Regions from separate parts of the Actinoplanes sp. NPDC051346 genome, predicted to be linked through region 3. Evidence: riboswitches for the same ligand, from Rfam matches in the RefSeq annotation. Region 3 holds a riboswitch; each other region holds the start of a gene.
The links. A riboswitch is a leader RNA that binds a small molecule or an ion and turns the genes downstream of it on or off. The one in region 3 is predicted to bind cyclic di-AMP.
Positions count from the first base shown of each region.

Region 1: linked by a shared signal. The riboswitch ahead of AB0M36_RS21725 (C40 family peptidase) and the one ahead of AB0M36_RS25975 (hypothetical protein) in region 3 are both predicted to bind cyclic di-AMP.
Region 2: linked by a shared signal. The riboswitch ahead of AB0M36_RS15895 (NlpC/P60 family protein) and the one ahead of AB0M36_RS25975 (hypothetical protein) in region 3 are both predicted to bind cyclic di-AMP.

Region 1 is NZ_JBFBAJ010000008.1:273,908-283,761, reverse strand. Features, by position in the region: gene AB0M36_RS21745 (penicillin-binding transpeptidase domain-containing protein) at 1-2,094, opposite strand, end outside; partial or broken gene AB0M36_RS21740 (hypothetical protein) at 2,282-2,788, opposite strand; gene rsmH (16S rRNA (cytosine(1402)-N(4))-methyltransferase RsmH) at 2,797-3,864, opposite strand; gene mraZ (division/cell wall cluster transcriptional repressor MraZ) at 4,089-4,520, opposite strand; gene AB0M36_RS21725 (C40 family peptidase) at 4,963-5,769, opposite strand; cyclic di-AMP (ydaO/yuaA leader) riboswitch at 5,776-5,951, opposite strand; gene AB0M36_RS21720 (MurT ligase domain-containing protein) at 6,401-7,621, shown strand; gene AB0M36_RS21715 (glutamine amidotransferase) at 7,651-8,367, shown strand; gene AB0M36_RS21710 (VTT domain-containing protein) at 8,431-9,171, shown strand; gene leuS (leucine--tRNA ligase) at 9,247-9,854, opposite strand, start outside.
Region 2 is NZ_JBFBAJ010000005.1:394,107-403,960, forward strand. Features, by position in the region: gene AB0M36_RS15875 (nucleotidyltransferase) at 1-276, opposite strand, end outside; gene AB0M36_RS15880 (thymidylate kinase) at 459-1,304, shown strand; gene AB0M36_RS15885 (SDR family NAD(P)-dependent oxidoreductase) at 1,379-2,065, opposite strand; gene AB0M36_RS15890 (sigma-70 family RNA polymerase sigma factor) at 2,675-3,676, shown strand; gene AB0M36_RS15895 (NlpC/P60 family protein) at 3,856-4,782, opposite strand; cyclic di-AMP (ydaO/yuaA leader) riboswitch at 4,827-4,966, opposite strand; gene AB0M36_RS15900 (DUF3817 domain-containing protein) at 5,171-5,500, opposite strand; gene AB0M36_RS15905 (hypothetical protein) at 5,531-6,019, opposite strand; gene AB0M36_RS15910 (DUF6158 family protein) at 6,157-6,402, shown strand; gene AB0M36_RS15915 (DUF1360 domain-containing protein) at 6,413-7,021, shown strand; gene AB0M36_RS15920 (hypothetical protein) at 7,037-7,222, opposite strand; gene AB0M36_RS15925 (hypothetical protein) at 7,592-7,795, shown strand; gene AB0M36_RS15930 (ANTAR domain-containing protein) at 7,843-9,237, shown strand; gene AB0M36_RS15935 (antibiotic biosynthesis monooxygenase) at 9,320-9,622, opposite strand; gene AB0M36_RS15940 (MDR family MFS transporter) at 9,665-9,854, opposite strand, start outside.
Region 3 is NZ_JBFBAJ010000011.1:100,263-110,116, reverse strand. Features, by position in the region: gene AB0M36_RS25980 (glycoside hydrolase family 65 protein) at 1-2,145, shown strand, start outside; gene AB0M36_RS25975 (hypothetical protein) at 2,218-3,237, opposite strand; cyclic di-AMP (ydaO/yuaA leader) riboswitch at 3,242-3,379, opposite strand; cyclic di-AMP (ydaO/yuaA leader) riboswitch at 3,657-3,793, shown strand; gene AB0M36_RS25970 (hypothetical protein) at 3,833-4,855, shown strand; gene AB0M36_RS25965 (ABC transporter ATP-binding protein) at 4,871-5,641, opposite strand; gene AB0M36_RS25960 (ABC transporter permease) at 5,634-6,530, opposite strand; gene AB0M36_RS25955 (TetR/AcrR family transcriptional regulator) at 6,704-7,312, shown strand; gene AB0M36_RS25950 (EAL domain-containing protein) at 7,275-9,056, opposite strand; gene AB0M36_RS25945 (hypothetical protein) at 9,219-9,581, shown strand; gene AB0M36_RS25940 (hypothetical protein) at 9,613-9,854, shown strand, end outside.

The sequences.
Region 1 (9,854 bases), on a different contig from region 3:
CGTGACCGTACCGTCGCGTCCGGAGATGGTGGCCTTGATCAGGTGCGGCTGGATATATACGCCGTCGTTGGCGATCGCGCCGTAGCCGGCGGCCATCTGCAGCAGGGTCGCGTCGACGCTGTGCCCGATCGGCACCGAGCCCCAGGCCGAGCCGCTCCACTCGTCCGGGTGCAGCAACCGGCCGGACGCCTCGCCGGGCATGCCCTCGTTGGTGGGCCGGCCCAGACCGAACTTCTGCTGGTACTCGTACAGCTTCTCCTTGCCCAGCTTCTGGCCGATGCGGATCGAGCCCACATTCGACGAGTACGCCAGGACCTGCGGAATGCTGAGCTTCGTGCCGCTCGGGAAGGGATGCGTGTCGGTGAACAGCTTCCCGCCGAGCCGCATCCCCTTGCCGACGACGATGTCGGAGTTCTTGTCGATGAGGCCTTCCTGCATGGCCGCGCCGATGGTGAACGCCTTGTGCGTCGAGCCCGGGTCGGAGATCACGCTGGAGACCGCGTCCTCGCGCTCCTTTGGCATGAAGTCGCGCGGCTTCTGGGCGTTGTAGGGCGGGTAGCTGGCCTGCGCCAGCACCTCGCCGGTCTGCACGTCCAGGACCACCGCACCGGCAACCGTCGCGTTGATCTTCTCCATCCGCTGGCTGAGGTAGCGCTGCACCTCGAACTGCAGGTCCCGGTCGATGGTGAGCTGGAGCGACGAGCCCGGCGCGGCCGGCGTCTCGCGGCGGTAACCGCCGGGGATCTCCTTGGCGAGGTCGCCGCGCCCGGTCTCGTACACCTTGAGGCCGTTGGTGCCGCGCAGCAGCTCGTCGTAGCGGGCCTCGATGCCCTCCAGTCCGGTGTGGTCCTCGCCGGTGAAGCCGATCAGGTTCGCGGCCAGATCCGCGCCGGGCACGTCGCGACGCTCGTCGCGCCGGGACCCGATGCCGGCCAGGTTCAGCTTCTCGATCTTGTCCGCGACCGCGATGTCGACGCCACGGGCCAGGAACTCGAAGCGGGACGCGCCGCCGCCGGGGCGCTTCTTCTTCGCCATGAGCCTCACCAGCTCGGACTTCGGCACGCCGAGCAGCGGCGAGAGCTGCGTCGCCGCCTGGACCGGGTCCTTGACCAGCTCCGGGTCGGCGTAGACGTACCGGGCCTCGACGCTGTGCGCCAGCACGGCGCCGGAACGGTCCAGGATGCTGCCTCGCGGTGCGGCCAGCACGACCTCGGTCAGCCGGTTCTTGCGCTGCTCCAGCAGGCTCTGCGCGGCGGCCGGTGAGTCCATGACCTGCAACACGACCAGCCGTACGCCGATCATCACGAACAGCGCCATTGCCAGCACCGTGCCCAGCCGCAACCGCTTGGCGCTGTTGGCCAGCCTCGGCGGCTCGGCCGGGACGGCCGGCTTGGGGCGCCGGTCGCCGATCCGCGGCGGGGCGGCGCCGGGTCGGGTCCCGCCCGCACGCCGTGGCCCGGGGGTCCGGCGATCCCGTCCCGCCTCCGTGCGCCCGGTGGAGACCCGGCGCGGGTTGGCGGTCGGCCGACCCCGGCCGGCACCCGCGGTCGTGCGCGTCGGCTCACCGCGACCCGCCTGAACCCGCCCGCGGTCCGCTGTGCGGCCGGTCCGGGTCGACCGGTCGCGCCCGCCCGCCTCCCCGTCGCCGGTCTCGCGTTCGCGTGCCGACTGCTTGCCGCCCCGGGCGGTCTCCCCGCCAGGTGCCGCGTCCCGCCCCCGGCCGGTCCGCCGGGAGCCCGCGTCGTCCGTGCCACGGCGGTTACGCCCACGGGTGGTCTCCGCGTCGCCGTCGTTGCGGCCACGCCGCTGCGGCGGAAGGTCCTCCTCGGCGTCCCGGCGGCGTTCCGGCGCCGGCCGCCCGCCGTCGAGCACCTGCAACGCCGGTCGCACCTCGCTGTTGCGGCCGGCCCGCGGCGACCGCGTGCGCTGGTCGCCCTCGCGAACGGTCCGGCCGCGCGGGGTGTAGGCCCGCGCGTCGCCGATGCCGCCGAAGCCGCGGCTCGGCTCGCCCTCGCCGGAAGTCTGGTCCTCAGAAGATGCGCCGCGCCGGGGGGCGCGGGCCCCGCGCGGCGGGAGCGTGGAGGGCGGCGTCACCGCGCTACCGCCCGGCTGCGGGAAGCGTGCCCTGACCCGGCACAGCCTGACCCGGCACAGCCTGACCCGGCACAGCCTGACCCGGCGTCACGTCCCGGGTGGTGGCGTCCTGGGTGGACGCGCTGTTGCCCGCCGTGGACGCGGGCTTTTCCGCGGGCTTGGCGGCCGGGTCCTGGGCGGTCACGGCCTTCGGCCCGCTGCCCGGCTTCGGCACGCCGAACACCTTGCCGTCCGGCAGCCGGATGTAGGCCGGCGAATCGGCCTTGACCAGGCCGAGCCGCCGCGCGGCCACGTCCAGGCTGCCCGGCATGTTGTTGGCCGCGATCTCGTTCTCCAGCGCCTGCTGGCGCGCGTTCAGATCGGCCTGCTGCTTCTCCAGCGTGTCGAGCTTGAACGAGTTCTCCGCCGTCTTGGTGTTGATCAGCAAGACGCCCAGCACACCGGCCACGACGACCGCCACCACCAGCGCGATGAACGGCGCCCGCGGCGCGTTGATCGGTGCCGGCGGCGCGACCCGCAGGCGCGGCGGCGCGGCCGTGTCCCGCTGCTGCTCGGCGTCGAGCTTCAGCGCGGTGGTCCCCTCGATCGGGAACTGACGCGCCCCCCGCGTCGCTCCCAACGTGTCGGCCGGCGTGCGCCGGCCCTTGTCCACTCGCTCCGCGGTCCGGCCCCCCGACCGCGGCGCAGTGGTCATGCGCTCGCTCAATGTCCCTCCCCCTCCTGGCGTTCCCCCGGGCGTCGCCGCCCTCGTCCCCCGTGCACGGACATCCGGGGCCGTTCGCGGGCGGCCCCGTGTCCCTGGTCCTTGTCGTCGATCCGCTCCGCGGCGCGGAGCTTGACCGACGCGGCGCGCGGATTCTCCGCAACCTCCGCCTCCGTGGGCGGTTCCGAGCCGCGCGTCAGCAGCCGCAGGCTCGGTCCCGTCCCGGGCAGCTCGACCGGCAGGTCGATCGGCCCGGTGCTGCGCGCCCTCTCGGCCAGGGCGCGCTTGACGATCCGGTCCTCCAACGACTGATACGACATGACTACAAGGCGCCCCTTCGGGGCCAAGTGGTCCAGCGCGGATGGCACCGCCGACTCGAGCGCGGTGAGCTCCGCATTTACCTCAATACGTAGTGCTTGAAACGTTCTTTTCGCGGGATTTCCACCCGTCCGCCGCGCGGCGGCCGGGATGGCGTCCCGCACCAGCTCGGCGAGCCGGGCGGACGAGACGATCCGCGCCTTGGCCCGCTCCCGCACGATCGCCGAGACGATGCGCGGCGCGAACTTCTCCTCGCCGTACACCCGCAGGATCCGGACGAGCTCGCCCGGCTCGTAGCCGTTGACGACCTCCTCCGCGGTAGCGCCCCGCGACTGGTCCATCCGCATGTCGAGCGGCGCGTCCTTGGCATACGCGAAGCCGCGGTCCGCCTCGTCGAGCTGCAACGAGGACACGCCCAGGTCGAAAAGCCCACTGTGGAAAACCGGGCGCCCGAGGTCCGCGAGGACCTCCGGGAGCTCGTCGTAGACGGCGTGGACCAGATGGACGCGATCGGCGAAGCGCTGGAGTCGGTGCCGGGAGTGCGCGAGCGCCTCCTGGTCCCGATCGAGTCCGATGAGGACCGCGTCCGGATACCGCTCCAGCACGGCCTCGGCGTGCCCGCCCAGGCCCAGCGTGAAGTCGACGTGCACCGCACCCGGACGGTCGAGCGCGGGGGCGAGCAGCTCGAGGCAGCGCTCGAGCAGCACCGGCACGTGCGTGCCGCGCGGCTCCCCCATGTCGACCCCCATCGTCCTGCTCTTTCCCGCGTGCCACGCGACCTTGCCCGAGCCGCGTCCGATCGTCTTCCGTACCGCCAGATCCCCATCCGCTCGTGCCCGTTGCCATCGGGCGCGCCCCACCGGACACACGCCTGGCACCGGGGAAGAGGCGCCAGGAGCGGGAGCGGCTGGAGATCTCGCAGTACGGCGGCAGCGACGTCCGGACCGCATCGGCGGCCGACAGGTAGCCACGCCTACAGGCCGCCGGGCAGCACCCCCTCTTCGATGTCGGCGAAGTCGTCCTCGCTCGCCGAGAGGTACTGCTCCCAGGACTGTCTGTCCCAGATCTCCACTCGCGTACTCGCACCGATCACCACGAGTTCACGGTCGAGAGCCGCGTATTCCCGCAGGTGCGCCGGGATGGTTACCCGGCCCTGCTTGTCGGGGATCTCGTCGTGCGCACTGGCGAAGAACACCCGGCTGTATGCCCGGGCGGCCTTGTTGGTGACCGGTTGGTCGCGCAGCTGCCCCGCGATCCGCTGGAATTCCGGCATCGGGAACACGTACAGGCAACGTTCCTGCCCCTTGGTGATCACGACACCTCCCGCCAGCTCGTCCCGGAACTTCGCCGGAAGAATCAGCCGACCCTTGTCGTCCAGGCGCGGGGTGTGTGTGCCGAGGAACATCGGCCAAACCCCCCTGCCCTGTGGCGCCGCTTATGGAATGTCTGGTGCGGTCCGCCGGTTCGCTCGGGCCGGCAGGTCCGCTCCGGCCTGCCACTGCGCTCCACTCTACTCCACTTCCCTCCACTCGCAACCGGAATCGGCCCGTCTGCGAACCGGATTCGCGGATGAATGCGCACGTCAGACGCGGTGGAGCCGGGGTGGAGGGTTTGCCGCCTCCGATCATGGTCCACTTTCCGACAAGCCGCCCAGTCGGGCACGAAACTCCACCGAAAAAGGACGTTCCGCACGCGCGAAACGCCCTTGGGGAGAGAAGTGGAGGAATCGTGGGGAGCGAAGTGGAGGAAATGAGCGACCGCGCGAAGCGACAACGACAGTGGGGCGCGACCCGAACCGGGTCACGCCCCACTGAACTGTCGTACTGCTTTACCTTTACCGCATCGCGTCAGGCGGCGAGGCGCCGAACGACGTAGTTGTTGCTCCAGATCTTGTGCTTGCCGACCGTCATGCCCGGACGCGGCGAGTCGTACATGTAGCCACCGCCCGCGTAGATGGCGGCGTGGTAACCGTGCGAGCCGTTACGGAAGATGATCAGGTCACCGACCTGCTTGTTGCTCTTGCTGACCTTCTTGCCGTATTTCTGCTGCCCGTTCGCGCTGTGCGGCAGCTTCTTGCCGACTGCCTTCTTGTAGACGTACTTCGTGTAGCCCGAGCAGTCGAAGCGGTTGGGCCCGGATGCGCCGTAGCTGTAGCGGGCGCCCCGGTGCTTCTTGGCCTCGGCGAGGATCTTCGCGCCACCGGACCTGACAGTGATCTTGACGGCCGAGGAGGTGTTGGGCGCGACCCCGCTCTGGCCCTCGTAAGACGTGCGGAACCACATCGTCTTGCCAGGCTTGGTGGTGAACGTGACCATTCCCGAGGAATTCTTCCGTCGGTCCCAGGTCTTCCACTTGCCGTTGACCTTCGACTGGAGACGTACCCAGCCGCGGACCAGCTTCTTGCCGGTCCTGGGGTCGATCAGCTTCGTGGTCACGCGGACCTTCGAGCCCCAGTTGACCGTCCGCTTGCTGTACGAGGCGGTGATACGGGGCTTGACGGGCTTCGCCGAGACCGCCGTGACGACGGGAGCGGCGGCGGCGACTGCCGGTGTGGCGACCAATTGGCCGGCGCAGAGGCAGAGACCCAGGGACAGTGCGACGGTTCCGGTGCCGGTGGACATGCGGCGGCCCCGGCTCGAACTGCGTTCGTGCACGGTAGATGATTCCCTCCGGCACGCCTGCGAGGTTAGCTGTCGGGTTCGGGCGGGAAGGTGTGCCCGGCCGCCGGATGGCGACTTCACCCCAAGGTCCGCCGGGTCTCGCGACCCGGTGCGGACCGGATATGGGTCCCCCGTCCCTGCCCCCGTATGCCTGTGTGGTTGTGCGCGTACTCGTGGTCGTACCGCCTGGATCGGGGCAGGGCTCGGCGTGATCCGTGCGGTGCGAGCGGTGGGCGGTCGCTCACCGGCACACCCTGCCTACCGGATTTCTCGATCCACCGCATGCCCCCGCATCGTCACTCTTCGTATTTGGCACAGTGGACAGTGTCCGGTTTGAGACCGGGCTGTGACATATGCCGCCACAATGCGTGTGTGCCTGATTACAGTCAGGTGAAAGTTACGGGTGAAACAGAACACATAAAAGGCGAAGGCACGTCTGATCATGGATGGGAGCAATGTCGGGCGAATGCCCCCGCAAACCTTCTCACCGGCCCAAACACCACTCTGGACGACCAAAGCCGATCAACCGTTCGGCCGATCGGCCGCCGGACGGACGGTGTCGCACTCGCGGCCACTCGACGTAGTGTCCGTTTCCGGTACCCTCGTCGCCGTGACGGACGGGAAATTGCCCTTGCGGGCCAAGCTTGCGACCTCCGTGTCGCGCACGGCCGCGGCCCTCTCACGGGCCGCGGGACGAGGCGACGGCTCGGTGATCGGGGGCTGGATCGGCCTCAAGATCGACCCTGACCTGCTGCGGAACCTCGCCGCCGGCCGGGCGATCGCGCTCGTGTCGGGCACCAACGGCAAGACCACCACGACCCGCTTCGCCGCCGCGGCGCTCGGCGTCCTGGGACCGGTCGCCACCAACTCGTTCGGCGCCAACATGCCCACCGGGCACACCTCCGCGCTGGCCAAGGCCGGGTCGACCCCGTTCGCCGTCCTCGAGGTCGACGAGCATTACCTCGCCCAGGTGATCAACGAGACCAACCCGCGCGTGGTCGCCCTGCTCAACCTCTCCCGCGACCAGCTCGACCGGGCCAAGGAGGTGGCGATGATGGCGCAGATGTGGCGCACCGCCCTCGCCGCCCACCCGGACGTGCACGTGGTCGCCAACGCCGACGACCCGATGGTGGTCTGGTCGGCGGTCAACACCGCGCACGTCACCTGGTTCAGCGCCGGTCAGCGGTGGACGGACGACTCGTGGGTCTGCCCCGAGTGCGGCGGCTCCATCCAGCGCGCGAACGGCGACTGGTGGTGCACCGGCTGCCCCCTGCGCCGGCCCCAGGCGCAGTGGACGGTCGAGGACGAGGGTGTGCTCGACCCCAGGGGCGACTGGCACCTGGTCAAGCTCCAGCTGCCGGGCCAGGTCAACCTCGGCAACGCGGCCACCGCGCTGGCCCTCGCCGCGGAATTCGGCGTACGCCCCATCGAGGCCGTCCCCCGGCTCGCGAGCGTGGCGTCGGTCGCCGGCCGCTACGCCCAGGTGGAACGCGACGGGCGCACCATCCGCCTGCTGCTGGCGAAGAACCCGGCCAGCTGGCTCGAGGCCTTCGACATGGCCGAGCTGGCCCCCACACTGCTCTCCATCAACGCCCGCGACCCCGACGGCTTCGACACCTCCTGGCTCTACGACGTCGACTTCTCGCCGCTGCGCGGACGGCCCGTCCTGATCACCGGCGACCGCGCCTACGACCTCGCGGTCCGGCTGGAAGTGAACGATGTGGCCTTCCGGCACGTTAAATCCTTCGACGAGGCACTCCGGGCCACTCCGCCGGGCCGCCTCGAAGTGATCGCCAACTACACGGCGTTCCAAGACATCCGAGCGGAGCTGGACCGTGTCAACTGAGCCTTCCCGCGGCGGAAAACCGAGGACAAATCGTGACTGAGAGCGTGCTACGCATCGTCTGGATCTATCCGGACCTGCTGTCGACCTACGGCGACCGGGGCAACATGCTGATCCTGGCCCGTCGGGCCCAGCTGCGCGGCATCCCGGTCGAGACCTACCAGGTCCGCTCCGACCAGCCGATGCCCACCACCGCCGACATCTATCTGATCGGCGGCGGCGAGGACGGCCCGCAGGCGCTGGCCGCCCAGCGGCTCATCGCCGACGGCGGCCTGCACCGCGCGGTGGCCCAGGGCGCGGCCGTGCTGGCAGTCTGCGCCGGCTACCAGCTCTTCGGCACCTCGTTCTCCGCCAAGGGCGCCACCTGCGCCGGGCTCGGCCTGCTGGACCTCAGCTCCGACCGGGGCGAGACCCGGGCGGTCGGCGAGGTGCGCGGCGACATCGACCCGCGGCTGGGCCTGCCCCCGCTGACCGGCTTCGAGAACCACGGCGGGCGCACCCACCTCGGCCCCGGCGTCACACCGCTGGCCCGGGTCACCGCCGGCATCGGCAACGACGGTCAGACCGAGGGCGCGTGGCACGGCAAGATCCTCGGCACGTACGCGCACGGCCCGGCGCTCGCCCGCAACCCAGCTATAGCCGATCTGCTACTGCGTTGGGCGACCGGCGCGGATAGTCTTCAACCGCTCGACGACACCTGGGCCAACCGGCTCCGGGACGAGCGGCTCGCGGCAGCGGGCGCCGTATGACCCGAATCCACGCCTGACCAGAAGTTCTCCTGGACCGACGAGAAGTAGGGGCGGTACGCCTGCATGACTGACTCCCTGATCGCCCCGCCGGGCGCGCCGTCTCCCGCCGCGGACCCTCAGGCCAGCCAGCAGACCCCGGACACGCCGATCGGGTGGCGCCACCGCCTCGCCCGCTTCGGCGTCCTCGCCGCCGTCGTCGTCGCGCTGGGCGCGGCCGCCGCCGCTCTCCCGCTCCAGTCGGTCGCCGACTCGGTGCTGTCCCTCGGCCCCGCTGCCGCCGTCGCCGTCGCCGTGGTGGGCGGGCTGCTGCTGTCGGTGCTGGTGCCACGGACGGCGATCACCCTCGCCTGCGGCGCACTCCTCGGCCCGGCGACGGGCGCGGCCGCCGCGCTGGCCGCCGCGGTGATCGCGGCGATCGCCACCTACTACGCGGGCCGCTGGGCGGGCCGGGGCGTGCTCGGCGCCAAGGCCGGCGGCCGGATGGCCCGCCTCGACGGCTGGCTCAACCGCCGCGGGCTGGCCGCGGTGCTGCTGGTGCGTTTCCTCCCCCTCGCGCCGTATGGCCTGATCGGCTACGCGTACGGCACGACGTCGGTCTGCCGCATGCGCTACCTGCTCGGCACGACCCTGGCCGCTGTCCCGTCCGCGGTCTCCTACGCCGTGATCGGCGCCGCGGTGACCTCGCCTGGCTCGATGAGCCCGCTGACCCTGGCGCCGGCCGCCATCGGCTTCGGCCTGACCACCGCGATCGTCCTCCGCTGGCGCCTGGCCGCCCGCCGCACCGCGGCCGTCGCGGCCGCCTGAGACCAAACAGAAGGGCCCGCCGCGCACCTGCGCGGCGGGCCCTTTTCATGACCAGGGTCAGACGAATGCCCAGGGTCAGACGACGACGCTCACCAGGCGTCCCGGGACCACGATGACCTTGCGGGGCTCGCGGTCCCCCAGTGCCTCGGCGACCGCGGCCAGCGCAGCCTCCCGGACCTCGGCCTCGGCCGTGTCCGGCGCGACCTCGACCCGGCCGCGCACCTTGCCGTTGACCTGCACCGGGTAGGTGACCGACTCCGCGACCAGCTGGGCCGGGTCGGCGACCGGGAAGTCGGCGTACGCCAGCGTGCCGTCGTGGCCCAGCTTGCGCCACAGCTCCTCGGCCAGGTGCGGCGCGAACGGCGACATCATCAGCACCAGCGGTTCGACCGCCTCGCGCGACGTCGTCTCCATCGGCGTCAGCGTGTTGGTCAGCTGGATCAGCTTGGCGATCGCCGTGTTGAAGCGCAGCTCGTCCATGTCCTCGCGGACGCCGGCGATGGTCTGGTGCAGCGCCCGGCGGGTCTTCGGGTCCAGCGGGGTCTCGGTGGCCCGCACCTCACCGGTCGCCTCGTCGATGATCAGGCGCCACACCCGTTGCAGGAAGCGCTGCGACCCGACCACCGCGCGGGTGTCCCAGGGGCGCGAGACGTCCAGCGGGCCCATCGCCATCTCGTACACCC
Region 2 (9,854 bases), on a different contig from region 3:
GTAGATCAGATCCACCATCCGGCCGTCGTCGTAGACCTTGACCAGCCAGTCCTCCGGTGGCTGCTCCACCTCGAAACCCACCGCGGACAATTCGTCGAGCGCGCGCTCCTTGTCCTGTTCGCGGATGAGGAAATCGACGTCGTGATCGCTGGAGTGCCCGCCGTGGGCGTACACGGCGAAACTGCCGCCGAGGGCGAACGGGATCTCGGCCTGTTTGAGCACGGAGGCCACCCGTTTGAGCGTGTTCACCAGGCCCTCGTCCACCCGATACGGCATGGCGTCTCCCTGTGTCGTTTGATGTCGTTTCCAGACGGAACGACTACCCCTCACGGCCTCATCTGTAACGCGAGGCGTCCAATGCCCAAGGTCAAATTCCATTACTAAGACCCATTTTGTACGCCCGGAGCGGCTCGTCGCCGAGGAACCGTGGGTGACACCTGCGGCTACCCTCGGTGGGTATGGTTCCCGGACCCGTCCTCGTGCCTGCCTCCGCCGCCTCCGCCCAGCCTCCCCGCACCATCGCCCTCGTCGGCATCGACGGCTCCGGAAAGACGACAAGCGCGCACCTGCTGGCGGCCACGCTGGCGGCTCGCGGGATGCCGGCGAGCTACCGCCGCAACGCCGGAGGCCGGCGCTGGTTCGGCCGGCTCGCCGCCACCCTGGGCCGCCGCGACGGTGAGCATCTGCTGGGCCGCAGGACCATGCTGGTCGTGGAATCCGCGCTGCGCTGGCTGTCGATCCTGCGCACCCTGCTGCGCCGCCGCCTCACCGGCGAGGTCGCCGTCATGGACCGCTACGCCGTATGCCAGTACGCGAGCATCCGGGCCCACGCCAAGACACCCCGCCCGGAGCGCCTCAACCGCGCCGAGCGGCGGGCGAGGCTGGCGTACCGGGTCTTCCCCCGTCCGGACGTGACGTTCCTGCTGGAGGTCGACCCGGCGGTGGCCTACGACCGCATCGAGCGCCGCGGCTACGACCACGAGGAAATGTCCTACCTGCGGGCCGCGGCCGCCGCCTACCGGTCCCTGCCCGAGCACGGCACCTTCGTGGTGATCGACGCGAACGGCACGCCGGAGCAGGTCCAGGCCGCCCTCCTGGCCCACCTGGCCATTCCGCTCCCCGCCGGCGGTCCTACCGAAGCCGAGGTCCCGCCCGCCGGCCGGCCCACCGACGCCGACATCCCGCGCCCTCGTCGCGGTGTAGGTGCCGCGCTGGTCTCACACGCCCGCGCCGCGCTGGTGGCAGTCGCGGCCCTGGCCGCCGCCGCTACCGCCCTGACCCTCCAACTCACCGAGGCCTTCTAACGCCGGGCCCGCCCTATCGCCGGGCCGCCCTAACGCTGGGGCCGGCTTCACGCTGGGCCGGCCTTGCGCTGGGCTCAGGCGTCGCCGAAGACCGGGATGGTCGCGCCGCTGGTTGGTGCCGAGTCGTCGCCGGCGAGGAAGGCGATCACCCGGGCGATGTCGGCGGGGGTGACCCATCGGGCGTGGTTCGCGTCCGGCATTTCCCGGCGGTTGAGCGGAGTGTCGATCACGCTCGGCAGCACCGTGTTCGCCCGTACCCCGTCCTTGCGGTATTCGACCGCGACGGCGTTGGCGAACGCGAGCACGGCCGCCTTGGCGGTGATGTACCCGGCCGCCCCAGGGAAGGGTGCGACCGCGGCCCGGGACGAGACGCACACCACGGAGCCTCCGCCGGCCGCCACCAGGTGAGGCAGCGCGGCCGCCGTCACCAGGTACGTCGGCCGCAAATTCAGCCGCAGCATCGCCTCGAAGTCGTCCACCGGCGTCTCGTGCACCCGAGCGCCCATCGCGAAGCCGCCCACCAGGTTGATCACGGCCGTCAGCGGTGCACCCGGCTCCGCGGCGGCGAGCGCCACGGCCGCGGCGACGTCCTCCGGGACGCCGAGGTCGGCCTCGACGCCGGTCACGCCCGCCGGCAGTCTGCTCGTCGCGCCGGCTCGTACGGGCGCCACCACGCGCCAGCCCGCGTCACGCAGAGTCTCCAGGACGGCGCCGCCGAGCCCGCCGGCTCCGCCCGTCACCACAGCGCTGCGTTCTGTCATAGGGCGCTCCGTCATGCGGTCACCGTAGTCCTCGGCGATCGGGCCCCAATCGGGTCGCCAAGGCCGTTGCGGGGCTGTGTTTTCCATCACTGTCCGTGTGGCCACCCCGGATAGCGGAAACGACTAGGGCACTCGATGGTCGCCCGTGCGGGGGTCACCCGGATGGGCTAGTGATCTGCGGCGCGATGTGCCGCATGGTGTCAGGGGTTCCCGGACCTTCAGCGGCGCCGGGATCTTCGCCGTGGCGTTTACATCAAGCCTGGCGGCAACCTGTCGATGCTGGACGTGAACCCAACTGGCTACCGAGCCGTACTGGGTAGTGATGAGCGTCGCAAGGGTATCCGTGACGCCCGTCGCTGTGACGGATGAGGGGCTGATGGTGTCATGTATCGGGCGAAGGGTAGGCGTCGGTGGACGCACCCTGCGCCAGGCGCGGCTCCGAATGCCTTCCCTGGGAGCTCTCTTCAGTAAGTATCCACTCGACTCTCAGGTGACGCTCAGGCATTCGTGTCACTTTCGACCCAGCAGCCGGAATCAGCGCAGTGCAGCACTTGTTACGTAGGTGCCAGCACCGCAATGCACGAACTGCGGACGTTACGGGGAGGGCTGATGGACGCAGGAATTGCCCGTAACAGGGTTAGTGAAGGCAATGAGGGGACCGTGGGCAACGTGGAGAAGAACACCGTGATGCGGACGGACGAAGTCGCCGAGGAGCGCGACCTCGTTGGCGTCTACCTGCACGAGATCTCCCGGACGCCGCTTCTGGACGCCGCCAGGGAGGTCGACCTCTCCAAGGCAATCGAGGCCGGCCTCTATGCCGAGCACCTGCTCGAGAGCGGTGACGTCCGTCGCGGCGTGAGCCGGGAGGAGCTGGAACGTCTGGTCGTCGAGGGCGGACGGGCCAAGGACCTGTTCATCCGGGCCAACCTGCGCCTGGTCGTCTCGATCGCACGCCGGTACGTGCGCTCGGGCATGCCGATGCTCGACCTGATCCAAGAGGGCAACACCGGCCTGGTCCGCGCCGTGGAGAAGTTCGACTACGAGCGCGGCTACAAGTTCTCGACGTACGCGACGTGGTGGATCCGCCAGGCGATCAGCCGGGCGATCGCACAGCAGGAGCGCACCGTGCGCCTGCCCGTGCACCTCGTCGAGGACGTCAACCGGATGCGCAACGTCACCCGCCAGCTCGTCCGCGAGCTCGGCGCCGACCCGGAACCCGCGCAGGTCGCCGCGGCGCTGGGCGTCACGGTGGAGCGCGTCACCGAGCTGACCCGCTGGGCCCAGGACACCGTGTCCCTGGACACCCCGGTGGGCGACGACGGCGACACGAACCTCGGCGACCTCGTCGCCGACAGCGACGCGCCGTCGCCGGAGGAGATCGTGCTCACGGCGCTCGAGCGTCAGCGCATCGAGGGCCTGCTCAACCACCTCGACGACCGGTCGGCGGGCATCATGCGCGCCCGCTACGGCCTCGAGGACGGGCGGGAGCACTCGCTGACCGAGGTGGCGTCGCGCTTCTCGCTGTCGCGGGAGCGCATCCGCCAGCTCGAGATCCAGGCTCTGGGCCGGCTGCGTGAGCTGGCCCGCGCCGAGGGTCTGCAGGCCGCCTGACCCGTAGTCCCACCTCCCCGCAACGTCGAAGGCCGGTGTCCCGCAAGGGACGCCGGCCTTCTGGTTGCCTCGCTTTGCCTCGCTCCTTGCCTCGTTGCCATTCTGGTTGCCTGGGCAAGCGGAAGGCCGGTGCCCCGAGGGGGACACCGGCCTTCGTGCGTGGTGCGGTTACGGCGTGGTCAGTTCACTCGGCCGTACCCGTAGGGCGGCATGATGTCGATCGACACCTTGCTGATCGGCTCGCCGGGCACTGACGCGTGGATGATCTGCCCGCCGCCGACATAGATGCCCACGTGGGCGAGGCCGCGGTAGAACACCAGGTCGCCGGGTTCGAGCTGAGATCGGCTGACCCGACTCGTCTCACTGAACTGCGCCGCGGCGTTGTGGGAGAGCGATTTGCCCGCCGCGCGCCAGGCGGCCGACGTCAGGCCCGAACAGTCGTAAGCGCCCGGACCGCCGGCACCGTACGAGTACGGCTTGCCGATCTGGTTGTACGCGAACGTGACCGCCACCCCGGCCTTACCGGAAATATCGGGGATGTCGCCGGTGTACGCCGAGCCGTTCTCGGTCGCCTTGCCGTACGCCGCGGTGCGCATGGCGTACAGCTCCTTGAGGTCGCCCTCGATCTTCTTCTTGCGGGAGCCGAGCTCCTTGACCTCGGCCGCCTGCTTTGCCTGGGTGGCCTTCAGCGCGGACTGACGCTCCGAGTAGTTCTGCGTGGTGGCCGTGAACGTGTCGATGTCCCGCTGGCGGTCGCGCGACAACTGCTCGAGAAAGGACATCCGTTCGATGAGGTTCTCGCCGCCCTCGAACATGATGTTCATGGTGCCGACCTGGCCGGTCTTGTACGCCGAAGAAGCGATCACCTGCATCTGCGAGCCGGCGACCTGCAGGGCCGCCTTCGCGGGAGCGAGTGACGCGGCGAGCTTCTTCTCCTCGGCCTGTGTCTTCTTCAGGCTGATGCGCATCTTGTTGTAGGACTCGACGACGTCCTCGAGTTGGTGGGATGCCTTCTCGATCTTCTTCGTGAGTTCAGTGGTGGAGGGTGCCGCGTGCGCGGCCGGGGCGACGGTGCTGGAGAGCACGATCGCCAGGGCGGCGACCACCAGGGTGCGTAGCCTCGTGCGGGCGTGTGGCAACGGTACTGGCCTTTCTTCCGCTGTGCCGCCTACCGGGTTAGCTGACGGATTCGGGCGGGAAGAAGGCCCTACCGCGCGGAACGCGGATTCACCCCAGGTGCTACTTCGGTGGTTCCCCGGATCGTCGAGACGGTCGCGGCGCCCCAGGGGGATGGGGTCACCGTCTCCGCCGTCGAGACTCGGCGGCGTCGCCCGGCGCCACGTGAGGGTGTGGCTGCGGACCGGACCAACCGCACCAACTTATCGGCGATCTCGATTAACACAAGAGCCGGAAGAGTGACCTGCACCGATTATCGCAATTATCGGAATGATCCTGATAACAGGCTGCTATGCGCGCGATTCGCAGCGTTACTTTCTATTTCTCCGCCATCGCGGCCGGGGCCGCCACCGGCTGGACGGCCCACTTGTGCGAGACGACGTGCTCGGCCCAGAAGGACAGCAGCGGCACCGTGCCCGAGAGCATCACGAGCAGCATCCGGCCCTGCGACCAGCCGACGCGGCGGCTCAGATCGAAGGTGGCCACCAGATAGACCATGAAAAGGAAGCCGTGGACCGGGCTGACGGTCGCGACCACGGTGTCGTTGTCACCGAGGTACTTCAGCGGCATGCCCACCAGCATGAGCACAACGAGGACCACGCCGACGATCCAGGCGATGATCCGGTAGCGGGTGAGGGCTCCCTGCACGATCCACGTCCTTACTTGATGCTGTTCCGCTTACTTGATGCTGTTCCTGCGTCCGGGATAGTCGCCCGGCCGGGCCCCGGGGTGGGCGTTGAGCCAGGCGAGATAGTCGTTGTAGGCGTCGAGCTCCGGATCCTCGGGCGAGGGCGCCTGCCGGTTCACGGAAGCACGCACCGGACGCCGCACCGTGACGGGCTCGTCCGACGCCGGATCGGTCGTGCCGGCGCCGGCCTCCGAGCTCGGGGTGCCCGCGTCCGTGGCGTCCGGCTGGAGGGTGGCCGGTTCCTCGGCCGGGTGTTCCGGCGTCTGTCGGGCGGCCTTGAGCTCCTGCTGCGCCTCGCGGAACCATAGAAAGCCGACGAAGAACGCGAACACCGGCCACTCGAAGGTGTAGCCCCAGCTGAGGCTGTTGCCGCCGGTAGCGCGGCTGTACTGCCACCAGCCCAGGCCCAGGAAACCGACGATGAGTACGAGGGCGACCACGTGACGTGCGATCCACGCCAGGGTCCACAGCGCTCTCATGCGTCGAGGGTACCGGCAGGCCCGAGCCCGCCAGAGTCGCCGCTGCCCGTGGCCCGGGTGGGTGGCCGCGTGGCGGGGTTTGACCGCACGTGGCACGGGCAAACCGTTGCGGCAAGCACCGGAGAAAGGGAGAGATCATGAGCGACTCCGAGGTCGGCGACCGCGTCGGCACCGAGCAGGGCATCGACCCTGCGGGCCTCGCCGACGACGATTTGATCCGCGAGCTCTCCAGCCTGCACCGGACGCGGCTCGCGACGCTGCGGCACGGTCCCGACGCGGCGCTCGCGAACCACCTGCGGCGTACGGCGGAGTTGGAGACCGAATACCTGGCCCGTCACCCCGGGCGCGAGGTCGATCCGCACCGGCTCACGCAGGACTTCTGAGAGGAACCGCATGTCTCCCTCGGTACGCGCCCGGCTCGACCGGTTGCGCCGGCAGTACGCCCCCCACGAGCACCGGCCCCTCGACGGCTACGCGGCCATGATGGGCGCGTTCGGCGTGCTCGCCGGCAGCCTGGGCATCGCCGCGAAGATCACCGGGCGTACGGCGCCGGAGCGGCCAGCCATCGCCGACGTGGTGCTCATCTCGATCGCCACTCACAAGTTGAGCCGGCTGATCGCCAAGGACGCGATCACCAGCCCGCTGCGGGCGCCCTTCACCCGCTACGACGAGCCGGGTGGCGACGGCGAGGTCAACGAGGAGGTACGCCACCAGGGCAGCAGCGTGCGCCACTCGATCGGCGAACTGGTCAGCTGCCCCTTCTGCCTCGCCGTCTGGGTGGCTACCGGGTTGACCAGCGGGCTGGTGTTCGCACCGCGACTGACCCGGCTGGCGGCCACCGTCTTCACGGCGACGGCGGTCTCGGACTTCCTCCAGCTGGCGTACTCCGTCGCCAAGGAGGCGGCAGACGGCGGGCCCGAGCTCAACGGTGACCCCGAGCTAAACGGTGACGAGGAGCGGCCGGGACAGCAAGCGAGCGTTCGCGTGATCGCGTCGGCCTGACCCGCCGACGGGCCGTCACGGCGGGCCGTCGTTCTCCATCCCCGACCAGCCGCGGGGGCTCTCCTGTTCGCCATCGTCGCGTCCCTCGACGATGGCGGGCTCCACGGCGGTGGTGTCGTGCTCCCCGGCGAAGTCGCCCTCCTTGTCGGGGGTGCCGTCGTCGTCCCCGAGGGCGGGCAGGCGTTCGTTCTGCTGCGTCATGGCGCTCCCTAGACGTCGAGATCGTCGCTCACGGCACCGACTACCCGGCGTGAGGGCGGGCAAACGAGCGGCGCGGCGCGTCGGCACCGGGCAAATCCTGTGGTCCAGGTCACAAAAGCTCTTGGAATGGCGGGGTACTGCCGACAGTTGAGACCAGATGCCGGTGTGCCCAGTGTCCCCGGGCCTCACCCTTTGCCTTCGCGGAATACCGTTCGGCTGGAGCCGCGTTGAGCCTTTCGCCGCGAGGCGACCTGCACACCGGCATCTTGCGTCGCCCCCGGCACAGCCGGGGGCGGCGTTGTTTCCGGGCCCGACCGAGGATCGCCCGTGAGGGTTTTCGATGCCGCCGATCGCGGGTACCGAACGCGTATGAGTGATGATCGGGTGCAGCGGCGAGCGGTCGACCTGCTGCCGGAGGAGCGGGCCGCCGGAAGTGTCGACCCGCGGGCGCAGGCCGAGGCGATTCTCGCCGAGTCGGACGAGCGCGAGGAAACCCCCGGCGCCGCGCCGAGCACATTTCTGGAACATCGAGCGTCGGGTCAGACGGTTACGCCCACGGATGGCACCCGTTAGTGGACACCACTTTCGTGTTCATGGATCAGCATGGCAATATCGGGCAAATGTCTGCCCCGGAACGGAGCACAGAGCGGCGGTCGGCGTCGCGTCGCGGCACGCCAGCGGCCGCCGCGTCCACGCCTGACCCCAACCGGCTCGACATCCGAGGGCTGTCCCGGCGCACCGCCGAGTCGACGGTCTCCATCCCCGCGCTCCCGGCCGCCACCAGCACCCCACCTACGCCCGACAGCGCCCGACCCGGCACCGACCGAACCCACCCCGGAACGGGTGACGCCCGGCCCGGTGCGGACGCGACCGGACCTGGCGCGGGTGACGCTCGGCCCGGCGTCGACGCGACCCGACCCGGCACGGGTGACGCCCGGCCTGGTGCGGAGGCGGTCCGACCTGGTGTTGCTCGGCCTGGCGCTGACGCGGCTCGACCCGGGACGAGTGCGGCCCGACCCGGCACGGGTGCGGCCCGACCCGGCACGGGTGCGGCCCGACCCGGCACGGGTGCGGCCCGACCCGGCACGGGTGTCGTCCGGCCCGGCGTGGGTGCTGCCCGGCCTGGCGCGGGCGGCGCCGGGGCGCGGCCGGCTCCGGATGAGGTGCCGGGCAGAGACGCCGCCCAGCGGCGGCGTCGGCAGCGCAACGGGCGCCGGGGTGGCGACAACGCGCGCCGGCCCATCCGAGGGGCCCAGCGGGGCCGCCAGGCCCAGCAGAGCCGCCAGGCCCCACGGGCCAAGGGTGGCCGCGCGGCGGGCGCACACCCGGCCAGGGACGGTCGGGGAGCGCCGCATCCGGTGGAGGTGGCCGGGCTCCTGCACGAGCTGTCCGTCCTGCTGCTCGGCGCCGACGATGTCCCACAGGCGCTCGACCGCCTCGCGGTCTTCGCGGCGGGCGTGGTGCCGGGAGCGGTGCGCTGCTCGGTGGCGCTGATCGGTGAGGGCGGCCCGCCCACGCTGGCCGCGTCCGGGTCCCGGGCCCAGGCCCTCGACGACCTCCAGTACGCGACCGGCGACGGCCCCAGCCTCGAGGCGGCCCGGACGCGCGCGGTCGTCGCCGTTCATGACCTGTCCACGGACGGGCGCTGGCCCGAACTGGCCGAGCGCGCCCGAGCCGAGGACGTCCACGCCGTCGCGTCGATCCCGCTGGATCTCCGGCGGGCGGCCGTCGGGGCGGTCACCCTGTTCGCGACCCAGCCCGGGATCGACCCCGAGGCGCTGCTCACCGCGATGGCGGTGGTCGGCCAGGCCGAGCTCCTGCTCGGCGAGGTCCACCGCCGTGCCGGGCTGTGCGCGGGCTCGACCGTCGACCGCGCGGCCGGCGTGATCATCGCCCAACGCGGCTGCGGCGTCCGCGAGGCCTACGACGTGCTGCGGGACACCTCGCAACGGCTGGGCCTGCCGCGCGAGGAAGTCGCCGAGCGCCTGATCGCCGCCGCCGCCCGGCACGCCTGACCGCCGTCGCCGCGCCAAAAGTCGCCGCGCCGAAAGTCGCCGCCCGTCACGACTGGTCGTCGCGGCGGGCGGCGGCGATCGGTTACTTCGAGACGCTTTGGATGACCTCGAACTCGAGGAGGTCGGCGCCGGTGGCCACGGGACGGGCTCGCTCACCGGAGTGCGCGGCGCGGCCCATGCCGGAGGACCAGGCCTGGAAGTCCTCTTCCGTCTCCCAGCGGGTGTAGACGAAGTACCGGGTCTCGCCCGCTACCGGCCTCAACAGCTCGAAGCCGAGGAAGCCCGCGGCGTTCTCCACCGCGCCCTGCCGGGCGGCGAAGCGCTTTTCCAGTTCGGGGCCAGCGCCCTCGGGAACGTCGATCGCGTTGATTTTCACCACTGCCATACGACACAGGGTACGAGCGCGTGCTGCGCCCGTACCCGATGGTCAGTGACCGGGGCCGGCGCCCACCTCTCCCGGCACTCCGTTGCTGGCCGCCGCGGCGGCCGCGTCGTCCGCTCGTTGCTGCTGGGCCGAGCGCTGCGAGAGCGCGATCTCCGGCAGGAAGAAGACGACGATCAAGCCGACCAGCATGACCGCGAGTGCCAGCAGGTAGACGACCTGGATGCCGTCGGAG
Region 3 (9,854 bases):
TTCCCCGAGTCGGGTCAGACGATGGTCAACGTCACCAACGCCAAGCTCATGCGCCTGCTCGTCGACGATGAGCCGTTCGACGTGCGCTACGGCGAGCTGCGCTCCCACGAGCGCACCCTCGACCTGCGCGCCGGCACCCTCGAACGCATCGTCGAATGGGTGTCCCCGTCCGGGCAGGCGATCCGGGTACGCACCCTGCGCATGGTGTCCTTCACCCAGCGCGCCGTCGTCGCCTTCCTCTACGAGGTCGAGCCGATCGACTCCACGGCCCGGCTCATCCTGCAGTCCGAGCTGGTGGCCAACGAGCAGCTTCCGCCGACCAGCAAGGACCCGCGCGTCGCGGCCGTGCTGGACCACCCGCTGCAGGCCGAGGAGATGCTCGAGCAGCGCACCGGTGGCCTGCTGGTGCACCGTACGAAGGCCAGCGACCTGCGCATGGCCGCGGCGATGGAGCACCTCGTCGAGGCGCCCGGCAAGCACGCCGTCACCACCGAGGGCCACCCCGACTGGCTGCGGACCACCGTCGCCTGCAAGCTCGAGCCGGGGCAGAAGCTGCGGGTCGTGAAGCTGGCCGCGTACGGCTGGTCCAGCAACCGCTCCCTGCCCGCCGTGCGGGACCAGGTGGGCGCCGCCCTCGCCAGCGCTCGGCTGGACGGCTGGGAGGGTCTGATCGAGGCCCAGCGGGAATTCCTCGACGAGTTCTGGGACCACTCCGACGTGCGCGTCGAGGGCGACCCCGAGGTGCAGCAGGCGGTGCGCTTCGGGCTCTTCCACACGTTGCAGGCCGGTGCCCGGGCCGAGAAGCGGCCGATCGGCTCCAAGGGCCTCTCCGGCCCGGGCTACGACGGTCACACCTTCTGGGACGCCGAGACGTTCGTGCTTCCGGCGCTGACCTACACCCAGCCGTCGGCGGCCGCGGACGTCCTGCGCTGGCGGCACTCGACGCTCGACCTCGCCAAGGAGCGGGCGCAGACGCTGGGCCTGCAGGGCGCGGCGTTCCCGTGGCGCACCATCCGCGGGCAGGAATGCTCGGCGTACTGGCCGGCCGGCACCGCCGGATTCCACATCGGCGCCGACATCGCCGACGCGGTCCGTCGCTATGTCTCGGCCACGGCCGACTGCGACTTCGAGCGGGAGGTCGGCCTCGAACTGCTCGTCGAGACCGCCCGGCTGTGGCGCTCGCTGGGTCACCACGACCGGCACGGCCGCTTCCACATCGACGGGGTGACCGGTCCCGACGAGTACACCGCGGTGGTCGACGACAACGTCTACACCAACCTGATGGCACAGCAGAACCTCATGGCGGCGGCGGACGCGGTCAACCGCCACCCCGACCTGGCCCGCAAGCTGGGGGTGGACGACGAGGAGTCGGCGTCGTGGCGGGACGCGGCGGCCGCGGTGCACATCCCGTACGACCGGGAGCTGGGGGTGCACCAGCAGTCGGAGGGGTTCACCCGGCTGCAGGAGTGGGACTTCGAGAACACTCCGCCGGAGGCGTACCCGCTGCTGTTGAACTACCCGTACTTCGACCTTTACCGCAAGCAGGTCGTCAAGCAGGCCGACCTCGTGATGGCGATGTACGTGCGCGGCGACGCCTTCACCCCGGAGGAGAAGGCCCGCAACTTCGCCTACTACGAGGCCCGGACCGTACGGGACTCGTCGCTGTCGGCGTGCATCCAGGCCGTCATGGCCGCCGAGGTGGGCCACCTGGAGCTGGCCCACGACTACCTCGGCGAGGCCGCCCTGATGGACCTGCACGACCTGCACCAGAACGCCCGGGACGGCGTGCACGTGGCGTCGCTGGCGGGCTCCTGGATCGCGCTGGTCGCGGGCCTGGGCGGCATGCGGGACTACAACGGCCGGCTCTCCTTCTCGCCGCGGCTGCCGAGCCGGATCAACAGCCTGGAGTTCTCCCTGTTGTGGCGGGGGCTGCGGGTGCGGGTCGAGGTGACGCCGGACGAGGTGACCTATTCGCTGCGCAACGGCGGCGGCTCCGCCCGGCTCGAGCTGCTGCACCACGGCAAGGAGGTGACGGTGACGCAGGTCAAGCCGGTGGTTCTGGCTATCCCGCCCGCGCCGCCGACCGGTCCGGCCCCGACCCAGCCTGCGGGCCGGGCGCCGGTGCGCCGGGCCAGCCACCAGTAGGAGCCCAGCAGAGAGCCCCCGCCTCCTCATCGATCAAGGGGAGCGGGGGCTCTTCGCGCGCGTGGTGCCTGGCTACAGCATGGATATGTGCACGTGGTCCGTGTGGTCGCTGGCGCCGGAATACGAGCTCCAGCCGGTCGCCGGGAACCAGATCATCTTGTTCCAGATGACGTACAGGATTCCGAGCCGGTCGGCGTTGCGGACCGCGAAGGCCATGAGGTTGTTGCCGTACTCGCGGGTGTCCTGGTTGTGCCAGGGCGAGAATCCGCTCTTCTGCAGCGACCAGTCGCAGGCGCGACCCTTGGGATGCTCGAACGGCCCGCCGGGGCGGAAACAGCCCACAAAGCGGGTGAAGCCGGCCTTCCTGACTTCCTTGTACATGTGCATCGTGCGGGCGGTGATGCAGCCGCCCGTCGTCTCGTCGTCGACGTTGCACGACTCCGAGCTGAACTCGCCGTCGCGGTTGCGGGGCGCGGGCGCGGCCACCTTCGACTTGAGATTCACGAAGCCACCCGTCACCGTCTTGCCGCCGACGAGTTGGAGCGCCTTCTCGGCGGACTCCTTGTTCTTCTCCATCGCTTCGAGGTTCTGCTTCTGCGACTTGATCTCTTGGTCCAGGCGAGCCTTGGAGGTGGCTACCCGGTCGATCGCGGCCTCGAGCTCGCTCAGCTTGCCGTCGTTGACGGAGTTGATCTCCTCGAGCGAGACGGCCTTCTCGAGGAAGCCGTCCGGCGACCGCACGTTGAGCAGGAAGCCCATGGTGGTCAGGCCGCCCGTGCGGTACTGCTGGGCCGCCACGGCACCCACCTGGGGCAGCAGGGCGTCGCGCTGAGCCTCCGCGTTCCTCACCTGCACGGCCAGGTTGGCCTGTGCCTTGGTGGACTTGGCGACGGCGGCCTTCGCCGCCAGATAGCGCCGACCCGTGCTGTCGAGCACGTCGTTGAGCATTGGGTTGTTCTCGCCGTCGTCGGGGGTCGACGAGTTTCCGCCACCGGGCGCCGCGGTCGCGGGGGCGCCGGGAGAGACGATCATGGTGATCGCGATCAGCGGTGCCAGGGCGAGGACCAGCCACCGGCCGGGTCTTGCCGTCATGCAGTTTCCTTCCGTGTTGCCGCCTACCGGGTTAGCTGACGGGTTCGGGACGGAAGCGATCCCTACCGCTGGTTCAGCGGATTCACCCCATTTTCCAGGTGGTTCCCCGGTTCGTCTTTCGGCGATTGAGCGGTGGTCCGCCGGCACCTTGGGGGCGGTGCCTTCTTGGCGGTGACCGGCGGAAAGCTTACCTGACTTCGGGCCTTGCATCAGCTGTCTAGAGGGGGAGAAAACTGTTACTGGACAACGACTTTGCGTTACTTTTCGATGAGTTGACGCAGGTCGTGGTCGGTGGCGGCGCATCAATGTGAGTCGTTCCACTCTCCCGGTGGAATAACTGTTTGTGTGCACTCGAATGCGCAGAGTGCGACACCTGTCGATGACGCGATTCCCTGGGTAGTCTTCGTCACGGTTCCATCACGGAACCGCCGCTCAATCGCCGAAAGGCGAGCCGGGGACCCAACCGGTAATGGGGTGAATCCGCTGAGTCAGCGGTAGGGATTGCTTCCGTCCCGAACCCGTCAGCTAACCCGGTCGGCGGCCGACGGAAGGAACGCACGTGAGGCTCGACCCTCTCCGCCGACGATTAGCGACCGTGCTCGCGGTCCTCGTCGCCACCTCGGGGCTGGCGCTCGCCGCTCCGGCAGCGGCCATGGCCGCACCCCGCCCGCTCGCCGCGCCGGGAGATTCCGGCGATGACGGGGAAGGTGGTTCGAAGTCGCTCGTCGAGCAGCTCGAGGCCGCCTCGAAGGGCTTCGTCGAGGCCAGGGAGGCGCTCGACCGCTCGAAGAAGCGCCAGCAGCAGATGACCGCGAAGCTCAAGGCGCTCGACGCCGAGCTCGGTCCCAAGCAGGGCGCCCTCGACGACATCGTCCGGCAGTCCTACCGCACGGGCCGGCTCGGTCCGATGAGCGCCCTGATCACGGCCGACTCCGCGCAGGGCCTGCTGGACCGTGCCGCGACGCTGGAGACCGTCGCGGTGAAGCAGGATCACGCGATCAAGGAGCTGAAGGACGCCCGGGCGAAGCAGGCGCAGGCGAAGCTCGCCATCGACGCCGAGGTCCGCGACCAGCAGCGCCAGGTCACCATCATGGCCAAGCGCAAGGCGCAGGCGGAAAAGGCGCTGAAGACGGCGAACGCCGCGGCCGGCGGTCCGAGCAGCGGCGCCTCCGGCGGCGGCAACAGCTCGCAGGCGGCGGCCGCCCGGCGCAACTCGGACGGTTCGCTGCCCGACGAGTCGTGCAGCGGGAACGACCCGACGACCAGCGGCTGCATCACGCCCCGCACCCTGCACGCCATGCAGGAGGCCCAGGCGGACGGCTTCACCCGCTTCGTCTCGTGCTTCCGCCCGCAGGGCAGCGGCGAGCACCCACTGGGCCGGGCCTGCGACTTCGCGTCCGACAAGACCGGCTTCGGCGGCGTCGCGACCGGCAGCAGCAGGGACTACGGCGACCGCCTGGCGAACTACTTCATCGACAACGAGGGCCGGCTGGGCGTGCTCTACGTCATCTGGTTCAAACGGATCTGGTTGCCGAGCAGCGGGTGGCAGCCGTACCTACGCGGCAACGGCGATCCGTCCAGCGACCACACGAACCACGTGCACCTGTCGATGCGATGAGGTCCGGGGCCTACGTCATTTCTTGACGTAGGCCTCGTACTGCTTGAGCACCTCGTCGGTCGGGCCGTCGGCGCGGATCAGCCCGGACTCGAGCCAGATGCTGCGCTCGCAGGTGTCCCGGATCGACTGCTCGCTGTGGCTGACCAGGAAGACTGTGCCGGCCTCGGCGCGCAGGTCGCGGACCCGCTGCTCGCTGCGCTTGCGGAACTTCGCGTCGCCGGTGGCCAACGCCTCGTCGATGAGCAGCACGTCGTGCTTCTTCGCCGCCGCGATCGAGAAGCGCAGCCGGGCGGCCATGCCGGAGGAGTACGTCCGCATCGGCAGCGAGCTGAAGTCGCCCCGCTCGTTGATGCCGGAGAAGTCGATGATCTCCTTCACCTGGGACTTGACCTGCTCCGGGGACATGCCCATCGCCAGGCAGCCCAGCACGACGTTGCGCTCGCCGGGCAGATCGTTCATCAGGGCCGCGTTGACGCCGAGCAGCGAGGGCTGGCCGGCCGCGTAGATCGCGCCCTTCTCGACGGGGAGCAGGCCGGCGATGGCCCGCAGCAGGGTCGACTTGCCGGAGCCGTTGGTGCCGATCAGGCCGATCGCCTCGCCCTTGTACGCGACGAAGCTCACGCCCTTGATCGCGTGCACCTCCCGCAGCGTGGCGGGCTTGGCGCCGGTGACGATCCGTTTGAAGGCGGCGACCGGGCTGTGCGTCCCGGCGCCACCGGCCTGGTGCACCCGGTAGACGACGTGGGCGTCGTCCACGATCACGGTGGGTTCACGCTGGTCAGCCACGGCCGTACCCCTTCTCTCCGCGCCAGAAGTAGATGTAGCCGCTGACCCCGACCACGAGGGTCCAGGCGATGGCCTCCAGCCACAGCACCAGCGGGGACGCCGCGAGCTCCACGTTCTCCATCAGGGCGTGCCGCATCAGCTCGATGAAGACGAGCAGCGGGTTGGCCTCGACGACCGCGAGCTTCCAGCCGTCGAGCTTCTCGGCGAACACGCCCACCGGGTAGAGGACGGCGGAGCCGTAGAACCAGATCCGCATGATGAAGGGCACGAGCTGCTTGAAGTCGGCGACCTTCGAGCCCAGCCGGGCCACGAACATGGCGAGACCGGCGTTGAAGATCGCCTGGAGCAGGAAGATCGGCACGATCAGCAGCCACTCCAGGGTCACCGGCTCGCGGAACCCGAGGGTGATCAGCAGCAGGACGGACATCGAGGCGAGCGTGTTGCGCACCTCGATCGTGGTGATCGCCAGGGGCAGGCTCGCGCGGGGGAAGTGCAGCGCCCGGATGAGCCCGAGGTTGCCGCTGATCGACTGGATCCCGGCCTGCACCACCGACTGGGTGAACTGGAACAGAAAGACACCGATGCACAGGTACGGCACGAAGTTCTTGATGTCCCGGTCTGTACCGAGGACGAACCCGAAGATCACGAAGTAGACGGTCGCGTTGATCAGCGGCGTCAGCACCTGCCACACCAGGCCGAGCCGGGTCTTGCCCAGCGACGAGGTGACCTTGGCGTTGGCGTACGACGCGATGAAGTGCCGGTAGGACCACAGCAGCCGCGTGTACGCGGGGAGGCTCGGCAGCTTGCCCGCCGCCGAGAGGCCGTGTCGTCGGGCCAACTCTCTCAGCGAGAGGCCGGTGTCGGAATCGGCGACCGCCGTCTGGGGCATGGGGTAGCGCTCCGATCTCGTCGGTCCGTCGGGGGTGGTGGACCTGGGTGGCTTGCGCGGGAACACAGTAATCAGTCTGCCGCGATGAAACGCCAGCGTATCGACGTTAGCTCGAAATGTAGCCGAAGGGACGTCGAAACGCAACCGTTGCGTCCTCGCGTATAGTGTCTCCCGTGGCAACAGCGAAACGTGCGCCCGCCGGGGCGGCAGTGCTCCGCGGCGACATCACCGCGGCGATCCGGAACGCGGTGATGAACGAGCTGGCCGAGGTCGGCTACGGCCGTCTCTCCATCGAGGCGGTGGCGCGCCGGGCCGGCGTTGGTAAGACCGCGGTCTACCGCCGGTGGAGCAACAAGCTGGAGATGGTCCTCGAGATCGTCTCCGGTGTGGCGGAGCGTAGCGTGCCAATGCCCGACACCGGAAGCTTCGCCACCGATCTACAGCTCTTGATGTTCGTCGTCAGCAAGGCGCTGCAGCACCGCATCGCCTCGCAGATCATTCCGGATCTGATGGCCGAGGCGGCCCGAAACCCCAAGATCGCCGAGACGCTGCAGCGGGCCCTGCGCACCCATCAGCGCTCGATCGGCGAGAAGATCGTCGGGCAGGCAGTCCAGCGTGGTGAGCTGCCCGCTGGCGCCGATCCGGAGCTCGCGGTGGACCTGATGGTCGGCCCCCTCTACTGGCGGCTGGCCGTGTCGCGCACGCCGATCGGCGACGATTACCTTGAGACGCTGGCGGCAGCCGTCACCGCGGCGTTGCGAGGGAGTCCGCCGGCTCGGTGATCGCGGCGGCGATCTGCTCCGGGCTCATCGGCCGGGCGAAGTGGAAACCCTGCGCCCGGACGTAACCGAGATCACCCAGCTTCTCCGCCTGCGCCAGAGTCTCGACACCCTCCGCGACCGCCTCGACACCCATCGCCCGGGCGATCGACAGGACGGCCCCGGCGATCGCGTCCGGGCCCGGAACCGGTGCGAACGACCGGTCCAGCTTGATCTGGTCGACCGGACAGTTCGCGAGCAGGCTGAGGGTCGACGCCCCGGTGCCGAAGTCGTCCAGGGACAACCGGACACCCATGGCCCGCAGCGCCCGCAGGGTCTCCTGCGTCGCGCCGCCGCCGACCGCGGTGGACTCGGTGATCTCGATCGTCAGCCGCCGCGGATCCATCCCGGTCTCGCGCAGGACAGCGGCGACGTCGGTCGCGAACGAGACGTCCTGAAGTTGGCGCGCCGAGGCGTTCACCGACATCGTGCCGGGTGCCTGGTCGCCGAGCTCCGCCGCCCACGCCACGGCCTGACGGCAGGCCTCGCGCAGCACCCAGCGTCCGAGCGGCACGATCATGCCGGTGAGCTCGGCGCCGGGGATGAAGTCGCCCGGACCCAGCAGCCCCCGCTCCGGGTGGTTCCAGCGCACGAGCGCCTCGACCCCGGTGAGCCGTCCTTCCGGCAGGGCCACCACGGGCTGGTAGTGCAGCACGAGCTCGTTGCGCGCAAGGGCGGCGGTGAGCGCCGAGGTGATGCGGCGCCGCTCGGCACCCGGAGCCTCAGAGCCCGGCCGATAACGCTGGTAGCCGCCCTCGCCGCGCTCCTTCGCCTCGTACATGGCGATGTCGGCCTGGCGCAGCAGGTCGCCGACGTCGTCGCCGCCCCGGCCGTCGACGACGCCGTAGCTCGCGCGCACGGCCAGGAGATGCCCGGAGATGTCCATGGGTACGGCGAGCGCGTCCGCGATCCGGTCCAGCACCCGGTCGACGTCGCGGCTGCCCAGGCCCTCGAAGAGGATGGCGAACTCGTCGCCGCCGAGCCTCGCGACGGTGTCGGTCGGGCGTACGACGCCGCGCATCCGCTCGGCGACCTCGACCAGCAGGCCGTCGCCGACCGCGTGTCCCAGGGTGTCGTTGACCGTCTTGAAGTCGTCCAGGTCGATGAGCACGATGCTGATCGGCTGATGTCCGGCACGGGCGACGCCGTCGGCGACCCGGGCGCCGAAGAGGGTCCGGTTGGCGAGGCCGGTCAGCACGTCGTGGCTCGCCTCGTAGCTGAGCCGCTCGTGCGCCCGGACCGTCTCGGTCACGTCGCGGCAGTTGCTCACGATGCCGAGGATGCTCGGCTCGTCGAGCAGGTTGACGCTGATGATCTCCAGCGTCCGGTACGAGCCGTCCGCGTGGGCCAGGCGCACCCGGCACGAGGAGGTACCGCCGGCGCGGGCGGCGACCTCGGCCAGATGAGCGGTCGCGATGGCACGGTCGTCGGGGTGCACCCGGCGGCCGAGATCCGTGTCCGTCATCGAGGCCGGCTCGCTGCCGAGCATGCGCAGGACCGCGGGGCTGGCGTACGTCAGCCGGCCGCCCGCCTCGGTGATCAGCACGATCTCGGTGGAGTTCTGGGCCAGCCGCCGGAAGCGGCGCACCTCGAGCTCGGCGGCGTCGAGCTGGGCGCGCAGGCGCCGGGCACCGAAGTGGCCGAGCAGCGCCGCCGCGCCCATGGCGGCCGGCGTGAGGATGGACAGGGCGGCTCTGCGCTGGTTCATGTCGCTCCTCTCCTGCTCCGGCGGTGTCGCCCAGCAGAATCGGTTCCGACTGGCGCGGCATGAGCTTTACCTCGTCTTGAGGATTGCTGCCCGAGATGCTCAAGAACGGCTCAAGGCGGCCGAAAGGAGAGGTCCCCGCCCCCCGGACGCCCCTGGAGCCTCATGCGTACCAACCGCCTCGACGCGACCATCTTCACCTCGGCGTCACTGATCGCCCTCGCCTTCGGCGGGAAGCCCGACAACGCCGTCACCCTCGCGCTGCCCCACCCCGACGGCGAACCGGACGAGTTCGCCGGCATCTGGCGTAACGCCGACGACACCGTCCGGCTCTGCCTGGGCGAGGACTGGTCGTACGAGGGCAGGATCGCCGGCCGCCGCCGCAGCGCGAAGGGCGTCTACCGCCCCGACGGCGCCGGCCTGATGCTCAGCGACGAGTCCGGTCTGCGTACCCGCGTCGAGCCCGCCGAGTACGGCCTCCAGATGGCCGGGCACCAGCTGTTCAAGGTCGCCGAGCGCCGCGGCTAACGGATTCGCCCGCTGGGCCGAACCTTCTGGCATGCGGCTCATCAAGTTCCTGTTGCCGGTGCTCGCCATCCCGTTCGCCGTGGGCGGGTGCGGAGTGCTGGGACTGGGTTCGGCAACGGGCACGCCCGCATCCTCCGCCAGCGCGACGCCCGCGCCCGGCGACGCCTGGATCGTGGTCGCCTCCGGCAGCGCCACGCCCAGCCCGAAGGTCACCTATTCCGGGTCCCTCAAGCCCGCGCTGCCGCCCGTGTCGTTCCTGCCGACACCGCCGGG